2 regions of the Microbacterium sp. MMO-113 genome follow, and region 1 is predicted to be linked to the other one. Evidence: predicted binding sites of a transcription regulator. Region 1 holds the regulator's gene; the other holds the start of a gene.
What was found. Region 1 encodes HrcA, which represses chaperone genes, less so after heat shock. Its sites were predicted from a motif close to TTNGCACTCGNNNNNNNCGAGTGCNAA; they were not measured.

Region 1 (9,957 bases):
CCCGAACATCTCCCGCTCCTCGTCCGGCTCGGCGTGGTCGAACCCGAGCAGGTGCAGCAGTCCGTGCGTCGTGAGCAGGATGAGCTCGTCCATGAGGGTGTGGCCGGCGGCCTGGGCCTGTGTCTCCGCGACCTGCGGGCAGAGGACGATGTCGCCGAGCAGCCCTGGGGGCGTCGGCCGGTCCTCGGTGCCGGGGCGGAGCTCGTCCATGGGGAAGCTCAGGACGTCGGTCGGGCCCGGCTCATCCATCCACTGCACGTGCAGCGCCTCCATGGCACCCTCGTCGACGAGCACGATGGCCACCTCGGCGTCCGCGCTGACGTGCAACTGCGCGAGGTTGAAGTCGGTCAGCCGCTGCAGCACGGTCTCGTCGACGTCGATCGCCGACTCGTTGTTGATCTCGATCATGAGAGCCCTCGTTTCGGCATGCGGTCGCGTGGTCCTGGTCGCTGGGCGCCGCGGCGCTCGGCACGATTGGCGAACTCGTGCGCCTGCTCGCGCTCAGCCCGCTGCGCCACGCGCCGCTCGTCGTACTCGCTGTAGGCGTCCACGATGCGCCCCACCAGGGAGTGCCGGACCACGTCGTCACTGGTGAGACGGGAGAAGTGGATGTCGTCGATGCCGTCGAGCACCCGGGTGACCAGACGGAGGCCGGAAGCGCCCTGCGGGAGGTCGACCTGCGTGATGTCGCCGGTCACGACCATCTTCGTGCCGAACCCGAGACGCGTGAGGAACATCTTCATCTGTTCGGGCGTGGTGTTCTGGGCCTCGTCGAGCACGACGAAGGAATCGTTGAGCGTGCGCCCGCGCATGTAGGCGAGCGGGGCGACCTCGATGGTGCCGGTCGCCATCAGGCGCGGCACGATCTCCGGATCCATCATCTCGTTCAGTGCGTCGTAGAGCGGCCGCAGGTACGGGTCGATCTTGTCGGTGAGCGTTCCGGGGAGGAACCCGAGGCGCTCCCCTGCCTCGACCGCCGGACGGGTGAGGATGATGCGGGTGACCTCCTTGCGCTGCAGCGCCTGGACGGCCTTCGCCATCGCCAGGTAGGTCTTGCCCGTTCCGGCCGGACCGATGCCGAACACGATCGTGTTCTCCTCGATCGCGTCGACGTACTCCTTCTGACCGAGGGTCTTCGGCCGGATCACCTTGCCGCGCGTGGAGAGGATCGCCTCGCCCAGCACCTCACTGGGCCGCGGGCCGCCATCCTGACGCAGCATGCGCGCCGAGCTCGACACGTCGCTCGGGGCGAGGTCGTGCCCGGCCTTCGTCATCGTGAGGAGCTCGTCGACGAGGTTCTTCGCCTTGGCGACGGCCTCGCGCTCGCCCGTGAGCGTGATCTCGTTGCCGCGGACGAGCACCTGCACGTCGCGGTGCTCGCGCTCCAGCATCCGCAGCAGCCGGTCCTGCGGACCGAGCAGCTGCACCATCGCGACGCCGTCGGCATAGAGCCGTTCGGTGACGTTTTCCTGATCGTCAGAAGCCAACGAGCTTGTTCTCCTCGAGGTTGCCGAGCACATGGGCGTGCACGTGGAACACGGACTGCGCGACGCTCGCGCCGTTGTTGAAGATGAGGCGGTACTCGCCGTTCGCGTGCTCGTCGGCGATGCGCTTCGCCGCGGCGACCATCTCGGCCAGCAGTGCGGGATCCCCGGCCGCGAGTGCGGTGACGTCGCGGTACTCCTCGGTCTTGGGAATGACGAGCACATGGAGCGGCGCCTGCGGATCGATGTCGCGGATCGCGAAGACGCGGCCCGTGTCGAGCAGGATCTCCCCCGGGATGTCCCCGGTGAGGATGCGCGTGAAGATCGAGGGTTCGCTCATGCTCTCAGCTTACTGGGGGACCGCGTGGCGCGGCCGGTCACCACCGGCCGAGGGCGGCCGACAGCACGGCGATCGCCGCGGGACCCGCGGTCGACGTGCGCAGCACGGTGTCGCCGAGGAGAACGCGCTCGGCGCCCGCGGCCGTGAGCTTCTCGAGCTCCTCCGGAGCGATCCCGCCTTCCGGCCCCACCACGAGCACGAGGTCGCGGCCATCGGGGACGAGCGCGGAGAGCCGGGCGGGAGCGGTCGGGTCGAGCAGCAGCACACGTTGCGTCGCTGCGCGGGCCGCGAGCTGCGCGGTCGACTCCGGGGCGGCCACCTCCGGCACCCAGGCCCGGTGCGCCTGCTTGGCTGCCTCGCGGACGATCGTCGCCCAGCGCTCGCGCCCCTTCACGGCTTTCGGTCCCTCCCAGCGGGACACGCTGCGCCCCGCCTGCCAGGGCACGATCTCGTCGACGCCGAGCTCGCACGCGGCCTGCACGGCGAGTTCGTCGCGGTCGCCCTTCGCCAGCGCCTGTACGAGCACGAGGCGCGGACTCGCGGGCTCGTGCTCGACGCGCTCGGTGATCCGGACGTCGACGCGCGACGGCGACACCTCTTCGGCGACGCCCGTCAGCCAGACGCCCCGGCCATCGCCGACGGTGAGGGCCTCACCGACGCGGAGCCGCCGGACGACGGCCGCATGCTTCGCCTCGGCCCCGGTGAGCGACACGAGACCGCCCACCGCGGCGTCGCCCGCGGATTCGACGAGGAAGTGCAGCGCCACGATCAGTGGGTGCGGAACCGGTCGCGGAGCTTGGAGAACAGGCCCTGCTGGAACTGCGCGAGCTGCGGGCCCGGCGCCTTGTTCTTCTTGGCGAAGTCCTCGATGAGCTTGCGCTGCGCGGAGTCGAGCTTGGTGGGGGTGACCACCTGCACGCCGACGCGGAGGTCGCCGCGCTGGGTGCCGCGCAGCGGCGTGATGCCCCGCCCCTTGATGGTCAGCACGTCGCCGGACTGCACGCCCGCGCGGATCTCCAGGTCGACCTCCCCGTCGAGTCCTTCGATCGAGGTCTCGGTGCCGAGGATGGCGTCGGTCATGGACACCTCGAGCGTGGCGAGCAGGTCGTCGCCGTCACGGCTGAACGCGGGGTGCGGGTTGACCGTCACCTCGACGTAGAGATCACCGTTCGGGCCGCCCGCGCGGCCGACCTCGCCGGAGCCGGGGAGCTGCAGCCGCAGGCCGGTCTCGACGCCCGCCGGGATGTCGAGGGAGACCGTACGACGCGACCGGACCCGTCCCTGCCCGCCGCAGGTGCCGCAGGGGTACGGGATGGTCGTGCCGTAGCCCTCGCACGTGCCGCACGGCTGGGAGGTGACGACGTTGCCGAGGAGGCTCCGCACCTGACGCTGCACGTGACCGGTGCCCCCGCAGATGTCGCAGGTGACCGGCGAGGTGCCCTCCTGACAGCAGGAGCCCTGGCAGGTCTCGCAGAGCACGGCCGTGTCGACCTCGATGTCGCGGTGCGCGCCGAAGACGACGTCGCCGAGGTCGAGGGTGACCCGGACGAGCGCGTCCTGCCCGCGCTCACGCCTCGACCGCGGGCGGGCGCCGCGACCGCCACCCTGGGACGCGCCGAAGAACGTCTCGAAGATGTCGCCGAAGCCGCCGAAGCCGCCGAAGTTGTTCGCGCCGTCGCCGCCGCCAATGTCGTAGCGGCGGCGTGACTCCTCGTCGCTGAGCACGTCGTAGGCGTGCGTGACGAGCTTGAACTTCTCTGCGGCCTCCTCACCCGGGTTCACGTCCGGGTGGAGCTGCCGTGCCAGGCGCCGATACGCCTTCTTGATCTCATCGGTGGAAGCGTCCCGGGACACCCCGAGAACCTCGTAGTGGTCCGCCACAATCGCCCTTCTGCGTGTGTTTCCGTGGGGGCCGCCTCAGCGGCCGGCCTCGTCGTCGTCGAGCATCCGCGACAGGTAGCGGGCGACCGCCCGTGCCGCCGCGAGGTTGCTCGGATAGTCCATCCGGGTGGGCCCCATGACACCGACCCGCGCGGTCCCCGAGGGCGCCGCGTAGTTGCTGGCGACGATCGACGCCTCGCCGAGCCCGAAGGAGGCGTTCTCGGTGCCGATGCTCGCCGCGAGGCCGTGCTCGTCGGGCACCATCTCGCTCATCAGCCGCAGCAGCGTGACCTGTTCCTCGATGGCCTCGAGGAGGGGATGGATGCTGCCGCGGAAGTCTTGCTCGCGCCGCGCCAGAGTCGCCGCGCCCGCCATCACGAGCCGCTCCTGCCGGAAGCCGCCGAGTTCGTCCACGACGACGGCGGCGACCGTGCGGAGCACGCGGTCCTGCGGCGTCTCGTCGGCGGCCAGGAGCGCCTGCAGCCGGTCGGAGGCCGCTGCGATCGCCTGGCCGGTGATGAGGGCGGAGAGTCGCGCGCGAAGCACCGCGAGATCCGCCTCGTCGATCATGTCCGGGAGCACGGTGATCCGCTGCGACACCCCGCCGGCATCGGTCACCAGGACCGTGAGGAGCCGGTTGGGAGCGAGCGTCACGAGCTCCACGTGGGTCACGTGCGCCCGCGCGAACGACGGGTACTGGGCCAGGGCGACCTGTCCGGTGAGCTGTGTGAGCACGCGGACGGTCCGCGCCATCAGATCGTCGAGGTCGGCCGGATCGGCGAGGAAGGACTCGATGGCGGAACGCTGCGCGGTGGAGAGCGGACGGAGCTGCGCGAGGTGATTGACGAACACCCGGTACCCCTTGTCCGTCGGCACGCGTCCGGATGAGGTGTGCGGAGCCGTGATCAGCTCCTCGTCCTCCAGTTGCGCCATGTCGTTGCGGATGGTCGCCGCCGAGACACCGAAGGAATGACGGTCGACGATGGAACGGCTGCCCACGGGCTCGTGCGTCTCGACGTAGTCCTGCACGATCGCGCGGAGGACCTGCAGCCCTCGCTCTGTGACCATGGGTTCCCCTTCCCGCCGACCGGATGCTGGCACTCTGCCACCCTGAGTGCCAATCCTACCTCCTGTGATCGGGAGATCTCCGAAGGCGGACAGCCCGGCGTCGCGGCTCAGTCCGTCAGCTCGCGCACCACGGCATCGGCGAGGAGACGGCCGCGGAGCGTGAGCTGGACGCGCCCGCGGATCGCCGCCGCCGCATCGATCAGGCCGTCGGCGATCAGCCCGGCCACCCGCCCCCTGTTCTGCTCCGGGACGTCGGTCACCGCGATCCCCTCACGGATGCGGCTGACGAGGAGGATGCGCTCCAGGGTCCGCGCCTCCAGGTCCGGACGTTCGCGCCCGGCCGCCGGCGACGACGCGGCCGCCAGGCGCTGCGCGTAGGCGGCGGGATGCTTGACGTTCCACCACCGGAGTCCGGCGACGTGGCTGTGGGCGCCGGGACCGAAGCCCCACCAGTCGCTGCCCCGCCAGTACGCGAGGTTGTGCCGCGACCGCTGCCCCTCGCTGCGAGCCCAGTTGCTGACCTCGTACCACTCGAACCCGGCGGCGGCGAGGCGCTCGTCCGCCAGCTCGTACATGTCGGCCTGGAGGTCGTCGTCCGGGGTCGGCACCTCGCCGCGACGGATCTGACGGGCGAGCTTCGTGCCGTCCTCGATGATGAGGGCGTAGGCGGAGATGTGGTCGGACTCCAGGGCCAGGGCGGCGTCGAGCGAGGCTTCCCAGTCGGCGAGGGTCTCCCCCGGTGCGCCGTAGATGAGGTCGACGCTGACCGCGAGTCCGGCCTCCTTCGCCGCGGCGACGGCGGTGCGGACGTTCTCGGGCCGGTGCGTCCGGTCGAGTGCGGCGAGGACGTGCGGGACGGCGGACTGCATGCCGATGGACAGCCTCGTGACCCCCGCCTCGGCGAGGATGCGCGCGACCTCCGGGGTCACGGTGTCGGGGTTGGCCTCGACCGTGACCTCCGCGCCCGGTGCGAGTCCGAACGCCGCGGTGGCCGCTCCCAGCATGCGGGCGAGGTCTCCCGCGGGAAGCAGCGTCGGCGTGCCGCCGCCGAAGAACACCGTGTCCATCGGGCGCAGCGCCCCGGCCTCGTCCAGCACCGTACGCGCGAGGGCGATCTCCCCGATGAGGGTGGACGCGTAGTCCTCCTGCTTCGCCCCGCGGAGCTCACCGGACGTGTACGTGTTGAAGTCGCAGTAGCCGCAGCGCACCCGGCAGAACGGGATGTGGAGGTAGGCGGAGAACGGCGTCTCGGCGGAGGTCGGGAGATCGGCGGGGAGTCGCCCGTCCGCGGGCGCCGGATCCCCGAGCGGAAGTGGTCCCGCCATCACACCGGGGTCGCGTAGAGCGGGGAGATCGCGCGGAGGTAGCGCGCGAAGAGCTCGCGACGGCGGCGCTTCATCAGAGCGGGGACGAGACGGTAGAGCAGCGTGTTCGGGGCGTCGAAGGCCCGGACCGTGAACCAGACCTCGTCGTTGTCCTCGCGCCAGTCCACGTCGAACGACTCCTCGCCGCTGACCACGGAGCCTCCGACCGTGCCCAGCACGAAGCCGATCCGCCGGGTCTCCTCCGTGACCGAGATCACACGCAGCTCGGAGTCGGCGCGCATGCCGCCGACTCGGCACCGCAGGTGCAGCGTCATGCCCGCGCCCACGAAGGGCATCCCCTCGGCGTCGTAGCGCGGCTCAACATCCCGCTTGCTCGGCGCGATGGGATTGCCCTCGGCGTCGAAGCTCACGCCCGCATAGGCGGGACCGGGAGCCGGACGGACGTCCTCCACGGACAGCCCGGCCGCACGCTGCGCCGTCCACGACAGCAGGGCTTCGCCGGCCGTCTGGAAACGCTCCTCGCCACTGCCGATCCGCCAGGATTCCTCCGCCGGGATGCTGCGCTCCGGCGGGTACTGCATCAGATCGGGGGCGTGGGTCGCACCCACGGCCGCATAGTCCACCGTGTCGTCTCGGAAAGTCCCGCGCCGCATGAGATCCAGCCTACTTCGGGTTCCCTGAGCGAACACCCCCTGCGCCGCGCGCCGTCACATCCCCCGGGTTCAGCGGGTGGGCTACTTCTTGTCCTTGGTCTCGACATCGCCGGAGAGCGCGGCGATGAACGCCTCCTGCGGCACCTCGACACGGCCCACCATCTTCATGCGCTTCTTGCCCTCCTTCTGCTTCTCGAGGAGCTTGCGCTTGCGGGTGATGTCACCGCCGTAGCACTTGGCGAGCACGTCCTTGCGGATCGCGCGGATCGTCTCCCGGGCGATGATGCGCGCACCGATCGCGGCTTGGATCGGCACCTCGAACTGCTGGCGAGGGATGAGCTTGCGCAGCCGCTCCGCCATCATCGTGCCGTAGGCGTAGGCCTTGTCGCGGTGCACGATCGAGCTGAACGCATCGACCTTCTCGCCCTGCAGGAGGATGTCGACCTTGACGAGGTCGGCCTCCTGCTGCCCCGAAGGCTCGTAGTCGAGCGAGGCGTAGCCCTGCGTCTTGGACTTGAGCTGGTCGAAGAAGTCGAACACGATCTCGCCGAGCGGCATGTTGTAGCGCAGCTCGACGCGCTCCTCCGAGAAGTACTCCATGCCGAGCAGCGTGCCGCGCCGCGACTGGCACAGCTCCATGACGGTGCCGACGTAGTCCTTCGGCAGCAGGATCGCCGCCTTGACCATCGGCTCGGACACCGAGCCGATACGGCCGTCGGGGTACTCGCTCGGGTTCGTCACGGTCACCGTCTCGCCGGTGTCGCTCGTGACGACCTCGTAGATCACGCTCGGGGCGGTGGTGATGAGGTCGAGGCCGAACTCCCGCGAAAGGCGCTCGGTCACGATCTCCAGGTGCAGCAGGCCGAGGAACCCGCAGCGGAACCCGAAGCCGAGCGCCACGGAGGTCTCCGGCTCGTACTGCAGCGAGGCGTCGGAGAGCTTGAGCTTGTCGAGCGCCTCGCGCAGTTCGGCGTAGTCGCTGCCGTCGATCGGGTAGATGCCCGAGAAGACCATCGGCTTGGGGTCCGTGTAGCCGGGAAGCGCCTCCGCCGCGGGCTTGCGCGCGTTCGTGATCGTGTCGCCGACCTTCGACTGCCGCACGTCCTTCACGCCGGTGATGAGGTAGCCCACCTCGCCGACGCCGAGGCCCTTGGTCGGGGTGGGCTCCGGGCTCGACACGCCGACCTCGAGGGCCTCGTGGTTCGCCCCGGTGGACATCATCTGGATGCGCTCCCGGGGCGAGAGGCTGCCGTCGACCATCCGCACGTAGGTGACCACGCCGCGGTAGGCGTCGTACACGGAATCGAAGATCATGGCCCGCGCGGGTGCGTCCGCGTCGCCCACCGGAGCCGGGATCTCCTCGACGATCCGGTCGAGGAGATCCTCGACCCCCATGCCGGTCTTCCCGGAGACACGCAGCACGTCCTCCGGCTTGCCCCCGATGAGAGAGGCCAGCTCCTTCGCGTACTTCTCGGGGTCGGCCGCGGGGAGGTCGATCTTGTTGAGGACGGGGATGATGTGGAGGTCGTTCTCCAGCGCGAGGTAGAGGTTGGCCAGCGTCTGGGCCTCGATGCCCTGCGCGGCGTCGACGAGGAGGATGGCCCCCTCGCACGCGGCCAGCGACCGGGACACCTCGTACGTGAAGTCGACGTGACCGGGGGTGTCGATCATGTTGAGCGCGAACACCTCGTCCGGGCCCTGCGCCTGACCCAGAGCCCACGGCATCCGCACCGCCTGGCTCTTGATCGTGATGCCGCGCTCCCGTTCGATGTCCATGCGGTCGAGGTACTGGGCGCGCATGTCCCGCTCCGCGACCACGCCCGTGATCTGGAGCATGCGGTCGGCCAGGGTCGACTTGCCGTGGTCGATGTGGGCGATGATGCAGAAGTTACGGATCTGCGCAGCCGGCGTCGCGGCAGGCTGAAGCGGGGTGAGAGCGCGTGGGGACATGTCCCGTCGATTCTACGGTGAGGGTCCTCATAATCCCCATTCGTGCGTATCGGTGATAGTCTCCCGAAGTTGCCCGGGATCAATCCGTGACACCGGATCCCGTAAGCGATACGACTCCGTCACAGACTCCGTGAGGGCTGTCGCGTCGCGCGGAACGGCGGATGAAACCCGATCATCCGCCCGGCTCAGCGTTGCGTCGGCAGACCCCGAGCGCGTCTGGAGAAGAGAAAGACAAATCCCCTTTGATCAAGTACCTCGCGCGCCGTGCCCTCGGCTGGCTGCTCATGATCGTGGTCGCGACGAACCTCACCTACTTCCTCGCGTGGGGCTTCCTCGATCCGCGCAGCAACTATGTGGGTCGTCGCCCTCCGCTCAGTCCTGAGCAGATCGACAACGTCCTCATCCCCCGCAACCTGAGCGACACCGTCCCGCTGATCGAACGGTGGTGGACCTGGTTCTCGGGGATTCTGCTGCGATGGGACTGGGGCGTCAGCCCGACGGGGCAGTCGGTGAACGAGCAGGTCGCCTATCGCATGTGGGTCAGCGCCGAGCTCGTCCTCGGAGCCACGATCATCGCCGCCGTCCTCGGCGTCTGGCTGGGCGTGTACACCGCCTCTCGTCAGTACAAGCTCGCCGATCGCATCGGCCAGGCGACCTCGATCATCACGATGAACATCAACATCATCGTGGCGGGTCTCGCCGTGGTGCTCCTCGCCATCGCCCTCAACGAGGCGACCGGCGTGCGCATCTTCTACGTCACCGGCTCCTCCAGTCCCGGGGTCACCGGCTTCTTCCCCACGATCATCGATGCGCTCCAGCACGTCACCCTGCCGACGATCGCTCTGGTGCTGGTCGGTTACGCCCAGTATCACTTCCTTCAGCGCTCCCTGCTGCTCGACAACATCAACGCCGATTACGTCCGCACGGCGCGCGCCAAGGGGCTCACGAAGGCCCAGGCGATCCGGAAGCACGCGCTCCGCACGTCTCTCATCCCCGTCGCCACCCAGGTCGCCTTCACGATCCCGACGATCTTCACCGGCGCGATCCTGACGGAGACGATCTTCGCCTGGCAGGGCATGGGGCGCTACTTCCTCGACACCATCAACCAGAACGACATCAACGGTGTCGTGGCGGTCGCCGCGTTCGGCGCCGTTCTGACCGCGATCGGCGCCGTGCTGGCGGACATCATCGTGGTCATCCTCGACCCGCGAGTGAGGGTGAGCTGAAAATGACCACGGAAATGATCGATCCCCTCG
Region 2 (9,957 bases), 1.2 Mb from region 1:
CGGAGGCGGAGGGCGCGCTCGCCTGGTTCGCCACGCAGGACGACGGGGCCAGCCGGTGTCTGATCCTCGACGTCGACAAGGACTCCCAGTCGACCTGTCTGGCGGAGGAGGAGGTGGGGCCGGGCCTGTACGCCTCGCTCCCCGTGCCGACCTCCGCAGCGGACGACGAGGAGGACTCCTTCTCCTTCGAGGGCGTGACGGCGGTCATGCTCTTCTCCACCGCGGACGAGCCGATGGTGAGCATCCAGCGCTGGGGAGGCGGCTCGACGCTCGTCGCCCAGTTCGGTGAGGCGGAGCGGGCGAGGGCGGAGGAGCTCGTCGGCGATGGCTACGACCTCAACCTCTCCGTCCTCGGATCCTTCCGCGAGCAGCCGGTCTGGCTCGGCGAGCGCCGTGCGGAGAGCGGGGCCGCCGAACGCTGCCTGATCGTCGACGCCGACGGCTCGCGCCAGTGCGCCACGGTCGACGAGGCCGTGCAGTCCGGGCTCCGCGTGCAGCTGCTCGACGTCGACCAGGAGACCGGGGAGCTGCTGTCGGCGTCCGTGATCGAGGTCGACTTCACGCGATGGCAGACGCCCTATCTCACCGTGACCTCGGGCCCCGCCGTGGTCGACGAGGCGACGGGCGAGTCGTACCTGGTGACCACCGGGCCGCCCGGGGATCCGATACGTGTCGACATCCCGGGCCGGGAGTCGGAGGACTGACCATCCTCAGTCCGCGGCGGGCACCCGGTCGGCGAGGATCGCGCGTCGCTGATCGCCGAATCGCGCGAGGATCAGGGTCGCCTCGGCATCGCCTCGGAGGGTCAGCTTGCGCCGGAAGGCCGCGGGATCGACGTCCACCCCGCGCTTCTTGATCTCGATGCGGCCGATGCCGTGGGTCTTCAGGGCCGCGTTGATCGTCTTCGGCGTGATCGGCAGCGTCTCCCGGACGCGGAACGACTGCACGAACGGGCTCGTCAGGGCGGCGTCGGAGGTCAGGTACGCGATGCGCGGATCGAGCATCCCCGCGTCGAGGCTGCGGGCGACGTCGCCGATGAGACGGGCCCGGATGACGGCGCCGTCCGGCTCGTGGAGGAAGGCCCCGAGCGCACGGACGGGAGCGTCCTCGGCGTCTGCGGCGCCGGTGAGCTCGTGCGAGCGCTCGCCGCGGATGACGAGGGCGGAGCGCCGGACCCCGTCCCTCGCCAGCTCGCGCGACCACACCACGAGCTCGACGACGCTCCCCTCGGCGCTGACCCACTGCGTCTCCGCGTCCGTGGGCAGGGCGCCGCGGTCGTGGGCCGGGCCGAGCTTGATCCCGGTGGGGCGCTGCGCGGCGACGGCGAACGCCCAGTCGAGGGACGGCGAGTAGTCGTCGGCGGAGACGCGCCGGGTCTCGCTGTGCCCGGAGGTGCGGCGCGCGGGATCCATCCAGATCGCCCGGCCGGGGACCTGTTCTCCGAGGGCCTCCTCCGCGGTCGCGTGGCGCACCGTGGCGTCGTCGCCGAACGGGGCGAGGTTGTAGGCGGCGAGGGCCGCGGTCACCTCGTCGGCGTCCACCGCGTGCACCGCCAGCCCCGCGCCGGCGAATGCGAGGGCGTCGCCGCCGATGCCGCAGCCGAGATCCGCGACACTCGTGAGGCCGGCCCGGCGGATCCGCTGGGCGTGGCGAGCGGCGACGCCCAAACGGGTGGCCTGCTCGAGGCCGGCGCGGGTGAAGAGCATGCGGGCGGCGAACGGGCCGAACTTCGCCGCGGCCTTCGCGCGCAGGTGCGCTTGTCCGACCACGGCGGAGACGAGGTCGGGGGAGTGGCCCGCGGCGCGCAGCCGGGAGACGGCGGCTGCGGCCTCCGCGGTGGAGGTGACCGGCCCGAGCGCATCGAGCAGCTCCAGGCCGGCGGGGGTCAGCAGGGCGCGCAGCTCGGACATCTCCACCCTCCCAGCCTACGGCGCGCTCGCCGCTCCGACCCGGGTTGGCACTCGCATTGCATGAGTGCCAGCCGACCGCCTACACTGGCATTAGCACTCTCGGGTTGAGAGTGCGAACGAGTCTTTCGTGTCAGCGTCAAGAAAGAAGAGGTAGACCGTGTCGGTTTCCATCAAGCCGCTCGAGGACCGCATCGTCATCAAGCAGGTCGAGGCCGAGCAGACCACCGCGAGTGGCCTGGTCATCCCCGACACCGCCAAGGAGAAGCCCCAGGAGGGCGAGGTCGTGGCGGTCGGCCCCGGCCGTATCGACGACAACGGCAACCGCGTCCCGCTCGACGTCGCCGTCGGCGACCGCGTGCTCTACAGCAAGTACGGCGGCACCGAGGTGAAGTTCGGTGCAGACGAGTTCCTCGTCCTGTCGGCTCGCGACGTCCTGGCGGTCGTCGTCCGCTGATCGCACCACCCGGTTCGACGAGGGCCCGGATGCTTCGGCATCCGGGCCCTCGTCGGCTTCCGGAGCGGCGCGGCCCTGGTCCTCGCGGGCATAGGGTTGTGCGGTGACCCCCGAGACGACCCGCGCCACCCAGACGGCGGGCATCGCGTACGCCGGGAGCGCCTACCTGCTGTGGGGTTTCCTGCCGCTCTACTTCCTCCTGCTGCAGCCGACCGGTCCGTGGGAGGTCGTCGCCTGGCGGGTGCTGCTCTCCTTCGTCTTCTGTCTCCTGCTGCTCACCGTCACGAGGGGATGGCCCGCCCTCCTCGCGATCGTCCGGAGCCCGCGACTGCTGGGGTGGACGGCCCTGGCCGGCTTGCTCATCTACGTCAACTGGCAGGTGTTCGTCCTCGGCACGCTGAGCGGGAACGTCGTGGAGACGGCGCTCGGCTACTTCATCAACCCGATCACGACCGTGCTGCTCGGCTTCCTGGTGCTCAAGGAGCGCCTCCGTCGGCTGCAGTGGGTGGCCGTCGGCATCGCGGCCGCCGCGGTGGTCGTCATCGTCGTGGCGTACGGCCACGTCCCCTGGATCGCCCTGACGCTGACGGCCTCCTTCGGCCTGTACGGGCTCATCAAGAAGAAGATCGGCCCCGCCGTCGACGCGGTCAGCGGGCTGACGCTCGAGTCGTTCTGGCTGATCCCCATCGCGGTGGTGCAGCTCGTGATCGTGGCGACGACGCCCGTCGGGCTGACGATGGGGACGGCGGGCTGGTCGCACGCCGTGCTGCTGGCATTCGCGGGTGTGGCCACAGCCGTCCCCCTGCTGCTCTTCGCAGCCGGCACGCGTCGGGTCGACCTCGCCGTGATCGGCATGCTGCAGTTCCTCACCCCCGTCCTGCAGTTCCTGATCGGGGTCGCCGTGCTCCGTGAGCCGATGCCGCCGGAGCGCTGGATCGGGTTCGTCCTGGTGTGGATCGCGATCGCGGTCTTCATCGTCGACCTGCTCCTCGCCGCGCGGCGCGGCCGCCGGGACACCCCCGCCGCAGCGCTCTGATCCCGCCTGTCCACGCCCGGAATCGACGGTCCTGGATCGTTAACGCACCGAGATACTTGCCCCTCCTGCGCGCGGGGCGCACGCCCTAGTGTTAGAGCACCCGACTGTGGTCACCATCCACGTTCGTTTACGCAAGGGAGCATCATGAACGCACTGAAGGGCTCGCGCAGCGCGAGGATCTTCGCCGGGATCGCGCTGGTCAGCGCTTCCGCCCTCATCATCGCGGGCTGCAGCAGCACGCCGAACGCGGAGCCGTCGGACGGGGGTGGCGACAAGCCGGCCGCCGACCTGACGCTCAAGCTCGGTTCGCTGCTGCCGGCCACCGGTACGCTCGCGTTCCTGGGCGCGCCGATGGAAGCCGGTGTCCAGCTCGCCGTCAACCAGATCAACGAGGCCGACGCCGGCATCACGATCGACCTCAGCACGGCCGACGAGGGCGACCTCGACAACAAGGCCTACGAGACCTCCATCAACAACCTGCGCAACGACGACATCACCGCCATGATCGGCGCGGCGTCCTCCAGCGTCACCAAGCTCATCCTCGACGGCAACGCGGGCGCGGACATCCTCACGGTGTCCCCGTCGAACACCTCGCCGGACTTCACGGGCATCAACCCGCTGTACTTCCGGACCGCGCCGAGCGACAACCTCCAGGGTGAGGTCCTCGGCAACGAGATCGCCGAGGACGGCCACAAGACGCTGGGCATCATCTACCAGAACGACCCGTACGGCACGGGACTGTTCGAGGCGATCAAGGCCACGTTCGAGAGCACCGGCGGCGAGGTCGTCGCCGACGCGTCGTACAACCAGGGTGACGGTCAGTTCAACGCGCAGGTCTCGGAGATCGCCGCGGCGAACCCGGACGCGGTCGCGGTCGTCTCCTACGACCAGTTCGCCACCATCGCGCCGCTGCTCGGCAACGCCGGGGTCGACACCGGGTCGCTGTACCTCGTCGACGGCAACCTGAAGGACTGGGGTGCCGACATCCCGGTCAGCCTCGAGGGCTCGAAGGGCACCCGCGCCGGCGCTGAGCTGCCGCAGGACTTCCTCGACCAGCTGAACGAGGTCTGGACGGCCGAGGGCAACGACCCGATCGACGCCGTGACCTACTCGGCCGAGGCGTACGACGCCGTGGTGCTGATCGCCCTGGCGGCGCTGAAGGCCGGCTCGGTCGAGGGCCCGGACATCGCGGCCGAGATGATCACCGTCTCCGGCGGTGACGGCGACGGCGAGAAGTGCGACAACTTCGCCGACTGCGCCGCGATCATCAACGACGGCGGCACGCCGGACTACGACGGTCTCTCCGGCGAGATCACCTTCGACGAGAACAACGACCCGAAGGGTGCGGCGATCGGCGTCTACGAGTTCGACGCCGAGAACGTCACCTCGCGCATCAAGTAACCAACGGAGAAGGCCCCGGATGCTTCGGCATCCGGGGTCTTTTCCGTGCCCAGGCCGATCTCAGGCGGCGTCTGTCCCCAGGGTGCCGAGGTAGAGGCCGATGACCTTCGGGTCGTTCAGCAGCTCCCGCCCGGTGCCCTCGTAGGCGTCCTTGCCCTGGTCGAGCACGTAGCCGCGGTCGCAGATCTGCAGGCACCGCCGGGCGTTCTGCTCGACCATGATCGTCGTCACGCCCGCCTTGTTGATGTCGGAGACGCGGATGAAGGCGTCGTCCTGCCGCACGGGGGAGAGGCCGGCGGACGGCTCGTCGAGCAGCAGCACGGACGGGTCCATCATGAGCGCGCGCGACATCGCGACCATCTGCCGCTCACCGCCGGAGAGCGAGCCGGCACGCTGCTTCAGACGCTTGCCGATCTCCGCGAAGATGCTGTTGACGAACTCGAGCCGCTCCGCGAAGATCTTCGGGTTCTGGTAGAGCCCCATCTCCAGGTTCTCCTGGATGGTGAGCGACGGGAAGACGTTGTTCGTCTGCGGTACGAAGGCGACACCGCGGCGCACGAGCTTGTCGGCCTTGAGGCCCACGATGCTCTCGCCCTTCACGGTGATGTCGCCCTCGCGGACGTTCACCATGCCGAAGATCGCCTTGAGGAGCGTCGACTTGCCGGCGCCGTTCGGGCCGATGATGCCGATGAGCTCGCCCTGGCGGGCGACGAGGTTCGCGCCGTTGAGGATGTTCACTCCCGGCAGGTAGCCGGCGTGCACGTCCTTCAGCTCGACGATGATGTCGCCGGTCGCGGGGGTGCCCTCGGCGGGGATCGCGGTGCTCATGCCTTGTCCTCCTCGGCGGCGTCCTCGGCCTCGACCTCGGCCTCGACCTCCGTCTCGATCTGCTCGCGGATGCGCTCCGCGTCGGCGTCCGAGATCACCGGGAGACGGCCGGTGACGGCGCCGAGGTCCACGTCCTGATGGGCGCCCAGGTAGGCGTCCACGACCGCGGGGTCCTCCATGACGGTCTCCGGTGGTCCCTCGGCCACCACGCGACCCTCGGCCATCACGACGACCCAGTCGGCGATGTGGCGCACCATGTGCATGTCGTGCTCCACGAAGAGCACCGTCATCCCGAGGTCCTTGAGGTCGAGGATGTGGTCGAGGAGCGACTGCGTGAGGGCGGGGTTCACCCCGGCCATCGGCTCGTCCAGCATCACCAGGCTCGGGTCGCTCATGAGGGCCCTGGCCATCTCCAGCAGCTTGCGCTGACCACCGGAGAGCGATGCCGCGAAGTCCTGCTCCTTGGCGTCGAGCTTGAAGCGCACGAGGAGCTCGTGGGCGCGCTGCTCGATCTCCTGCTCCTGCGTGCGCCAGAGGAAGGGGAACAGGCCGGCCCAGAAGCCCTCGCCGCGCTGGTCCTTCGCGCCGAGCTTCATGTTCTCCAGCACGGTCAGCAGCGACAGCGACTTGGTGAGCTGGAAGGTGCGCACCTGTCCCATGCGGGCGACCTTGAACGACGGGATGCCGGACAGGTTCTTGCCGTCGTAGGACCACGTGCCGCTGTTGGGCTTGTCGAAGCCGCACAGGAGGTTGAACAGCGTGGTCTTGCCGGCGCCGTTGGGGCCGATGAGCGCCGTGATGGCGCCACGGGGGATCTCGAGGTGATCGACGTCGACCGCGGTCAGGCCGCCGAAGCGCCGCTGCACGGCGTCCACGACGAGGATCGGGTCGACCTTCTTGACCCCGGGGGCGGCGGGACCCGCGGCCAGGCCGGTGGTCTTGGCGCGAGGAGCGCTCTTCGCGGGCGTGACAGCCGCGTCGTTCTCACTTGACAAAGGTCATCTCCCTCTTGTTCCCCAGGATGCCCTGCGGGCGGAACACGACGATGAGCATCAGCACGATGCCGATGAGGATGTAGCGCACGACGTCGGCCTGAGCGCTCGTCATGGGCAGGTAGCCGGCCGTGGCCATCGCGGGCAGGAGCGCGCCGAGGAAGGCGAACACCACCCAGAAGAGCACGGCGCCGAGCGTCGGACCGAACACCGTGGCTGCGCCGCCGAGGAGGAGGATCGTCCACAGGAAGAACGTCAGCGACGTCGAGTAGCTGCCGGGGATGACCGCCGAGGGCAGGACGAAGACGATTCCGCCCAGCGCACCGATCACGCCACCCACCACGAGCGCTTGCATCTTGTAGGCGAAGACGTTCTTGCCGAGCGAGCGCACGGCGTCTTCGTCCTCGCGGATGCCCTTGAGCACGCGGCCCCACGGGCTGCGCATGAGCGCCCAGACCACGAGGATCGTCAGAGCGAGGGTGAGCAGACCGAACACCCGCACCCAGAGGTCGTTGGCGTTGTAGGTCCACGGCCCGAAGCCGTAGGTGCCCGGCGGGAACGGGTTGGCGTCGCGGAAGCTCTGGTGGTAGCCGGAGAGACCGCCGGCGGAGTTCGTCCAGTCCTTGAACAGCTCGGTGACGAACATCAGTCGCACGACCTCCGCGGCCGCGATGGTCGCGATCGCGAGGTAGTCGGCGCGCAGCCGCAGCGTCGGGATGCCCAGCAGCAGGGCGAAGAGCGCGCCGCCGGTGATGCCGACGAGCACGCCAAGCCACCACGGGAAGCCGAAGGTGAGGATCGAGATCGCGTAGCCGTAGCCGCCGATCGCCATGAACGCCGCCATGCCGAAGTTGAGCAGACCCGTGTAGCCGAAGTGCACCGCGAGGCCGGTGGCCGCGAGGGCGTAGGCGATCGTCGTCGGGCTGAACAGGTAGGAGGCGGTGTTGCCGAAGATGCTTCCGAAGTCCATGCGTCAGCCCAACCTTTCCTTGCGTCCGAGGATGCCCTGCGGTCGCACGAGCAGGATGATGATCAGCGCGACGAGGGCGCTGGCGTACTTGAGGTCGGTCGGCACCCCGAGAAGCGTCGAGACCTCGACCGCGAGGCCGACGATGATCGAGCCGATCAGGGCGCCGATCGCGGAGCCGAGCCCGCCGAGCGTGATGGCGCAGAACATCAGCAGCAGCATCTGCATGCCCATGTCCCACTTCACGCCGGGGCGGAAGTACGCCCAGAGGATGCCGGAGATCGCCGCCAGCGTGCCGGCCAGGATCCAGACGATCCGGATGACCTTGTCCACGTCGATGCCGGAGGCGGCGGCGAGCTGCGGGTTGTCCGAGATCGCCCTCGTCGCCTTGCCGGTGCGGGTGCGGGTGAGGAAGAACGCGACGCCGAGGATCACGATGATGCTCGTCGCCATGCCGATCATGTCGATGTACGACAGGGAGATCGGCCCGAGGCGGATCGGCTCCGGGCTGGAGCCGGGCAACTGGTAGGTGTTGCCGCCGATGATGTATTGCAGGCCGTAGCGCAGGGCCAGCGAGAGGCCGATGCTGACGATCATGAGCTGGACGACGCCCAGGCCCCGGCGCCGCAGCGGCTTCCAGATGCCGGCGTCGAGCGCCCAACCGAGTGCCGCGCCGCCGATGACCGCGGCGATGATGCCCGCCCACAGCGGGAGCTGCCAGAAGGAGGTGACGACGAGCGTGACCACGGCGCCCCAGCTCACCATCTCGCCGTGGGCGAAGTTCGACAGGCGGGTGGTGCCGTAGATCAGAGCGGCGCCCATCGAGGCGAGCCCGAGCAGCAGCCCGAAGTTCAGGCCGCCCACCATGCGCGACAGGAGCTGATCGAGGAAGGAGACGGTCACCCGCTCGCCCTCGCCCAGGAAGAGGTTGACGATCTTCGTGCCGGTGAGCCCGAACTCCAGCTCGAACGAGGCGGTCGTGCCCGAGACGGGCTGGATCCCCTCGGGGAGTTGCGTCGCGTCGACGATCACACCGTCCGGCAGCGTCGACTCGTCGACCGTCAGGGTGTACGTCTCCTTCTCCGGCACGTACAGGCGCCACTTGCCCTCGGCGTCCGTCTCGGTCTCGGCGTCGAAGCCGTTGCCCTCGATCGTCATCACGACGCCCTCGACGGGCTCGTCCCCGTTGGTGACGACGCCGGCGAAGTAGAAGTCGGTGACCTCCTGACCGTCGTCCGTGGTCTCGGCGGAGGCCGCTGCGGGAGGGAGGAGGAGTGATGCCGCGAGCGCCATCAGGATTCCGAAGAAGGCGAAGGCCCGAGGGCGCTTTCGCGGTCCGGCGAGTGCTGTGGGTCCCACGCAACCTCCACTGTGAGTGCTGTCTCCGCGGGCTCGGGTCGAACCGCGGGGATGGACGACGCACTTGAGCGTAATGGGCGATCGGCGAATCACCTATCGTCCGGGCCAACGGTCCGGTAACGACAGGGTCCTGGGAATGTTCTCGGGCGTGTCTCGCTTAGAATCTCCATACGGGTCACGCCCGCGCACCGGCCGACGTCGACCCCCCCCATTCGCACCCGGATCCGCGCCACTCGCGCAGGAGGAGATTCCATGGACCAGCACGATCCCTTCGGCTTCGTCGGACTGACCTACGATGACGTGCTGCTGCTCCCCGGGCACACCGACGTCATCCCCAGTGAGGCTGACACGTCGTCCCGGATCACCCGACGGATCTCCGTCGCGACGCCGCTGCTCTCCAGCGCGATGGACACGGTGACCGAGTCCCGCATGGCGATCGCCATGGCCCGGGAGGGCGGCATCGGCATCCTGCACCGCAACCTCTCGATCGCCGACCAGGCCGCACACGTCGACCGCGTGAAGCGCAGCGAGTCCGGCATGATCACCGACCCCATCACCACGACGCAGGACGCGACGGTCGAGGAAGTCGACGCGCTGTGCGCCAAGTACCGGATCTCCGGCCTCCCGGTCGTGGACGACGAGGGTCGTCTGGTGGGCATCATCACGAACCGCGACATGCGCTTCGTCTCCGGCTTCGAGCGCCAGAGCACGTTCGTCAAGGACGTCATGACGAGGGAGAACCTCGTCACCGCCCCCGTCGGCGTCGCGGCCGGCGAGGTCATCGCGCTGTTCGCGAAGCACCGCGTCGAGAAGCTGCCCCTCATCGACGAGGATGGCAAGCTCGCCGGCCTCATCACCATCAAGGACTTCGACAAGAGCGAGAAGTATCCGCTCGCCACCAAGGATGACCAGGGTCGCCTGCGGGTGGGCGCGGCGATCGGCTTCTTCGGCGACGCGTGGGAGCGCGCCGAGGCCCTCCGCGACGCCGGGGTGGACGTGCTGGTCGTGGA

Region 2: a site for HrcA is predicted at 1,955-1,981, ahead of groES (co-chaperone GroES). Genes of this name have one in related genera too.

What each region holds. Positions count from the first base shown of each region.
Region 1 is NZ_JBBCTD010000001.1:1,179,999-1,189,955, forward strand. Features, by position in the region: gene ybeY (rRNA maturation RNase YbeY) at 1-408, opposite strand, end outside; gene WFJ36_RS05875 (PhoH family protein) at 405-1,430, opposite strand; gene WFJ36_RS05880 (HIT domain-containing protein) at 1,477-1,824, opposite strand; gene WFJ36_RS05885 (16S rRNA (uracil(1498)-N(3))-methyltransferase) at 1,862-2,590, opposite strand; gene dnaJ (molecular chaperone DnaJ) at 2,593-3,705, opposite strand; gene hrcA (heat-inducible transcriptional repressor HrcA) at 3,742-4,773, opposite strand; gene hemW (radical SAM family heme chaperone HemW) at 4,881-6,098, opposite strand; gene WFJ36_RS05905 (DUF1990 family protein) at 6,098-6,751, opposite strand; gene lepA (translation elongation factor 4) at 6,833-8,701, opposite strand; gene WFJ36_RS05915 (ABC transporter permease) at 8,944-9,927, shown strand; gene WFJ36_RS05920 (ABC transporter permease) at 9,930-9,957, shown strand, end outside.
Region 2 is NZ_JBBCTD010000001.1:20,794-30,750, forward strand. Features, by position in the region: gene WFJ36_RS00130 (hypothetical protein) at 1-704, shown strand, start outside; gene WFJ36_RS00135 (THUMP-like domain-containing protein) at 711-1,916, opposite strand; gene groES (co-chaperone GroES) at 2,068-2,364, shown strand; gene rarD (EamA family transporter RarD) at 2,468-3,400, shown strand; gene WFJ36_RS00150 (ABC transporter substrate-binding protein) at 3,545-4,801, shown strand; gene WFJ36_RS00155 (ABC transporter ATP-binding protein) at 4,862-5,629, opposite strand; gene WFJ36_RS00160 (ABC transporter ATP-binding protein) at 5,626-6,624, opposite strand; gene WFJ36_RS00165 (branched-chain amino acid ABC transporter permease) at 6,614-7,591, opposite strand; gene WFJ36_RS00170 (ABC transporter permease subunit) at 7,595-8,881, opposite strand; gene guaB (IMP dehydrogenase) at 9,200-9,957, shown strand, end outside.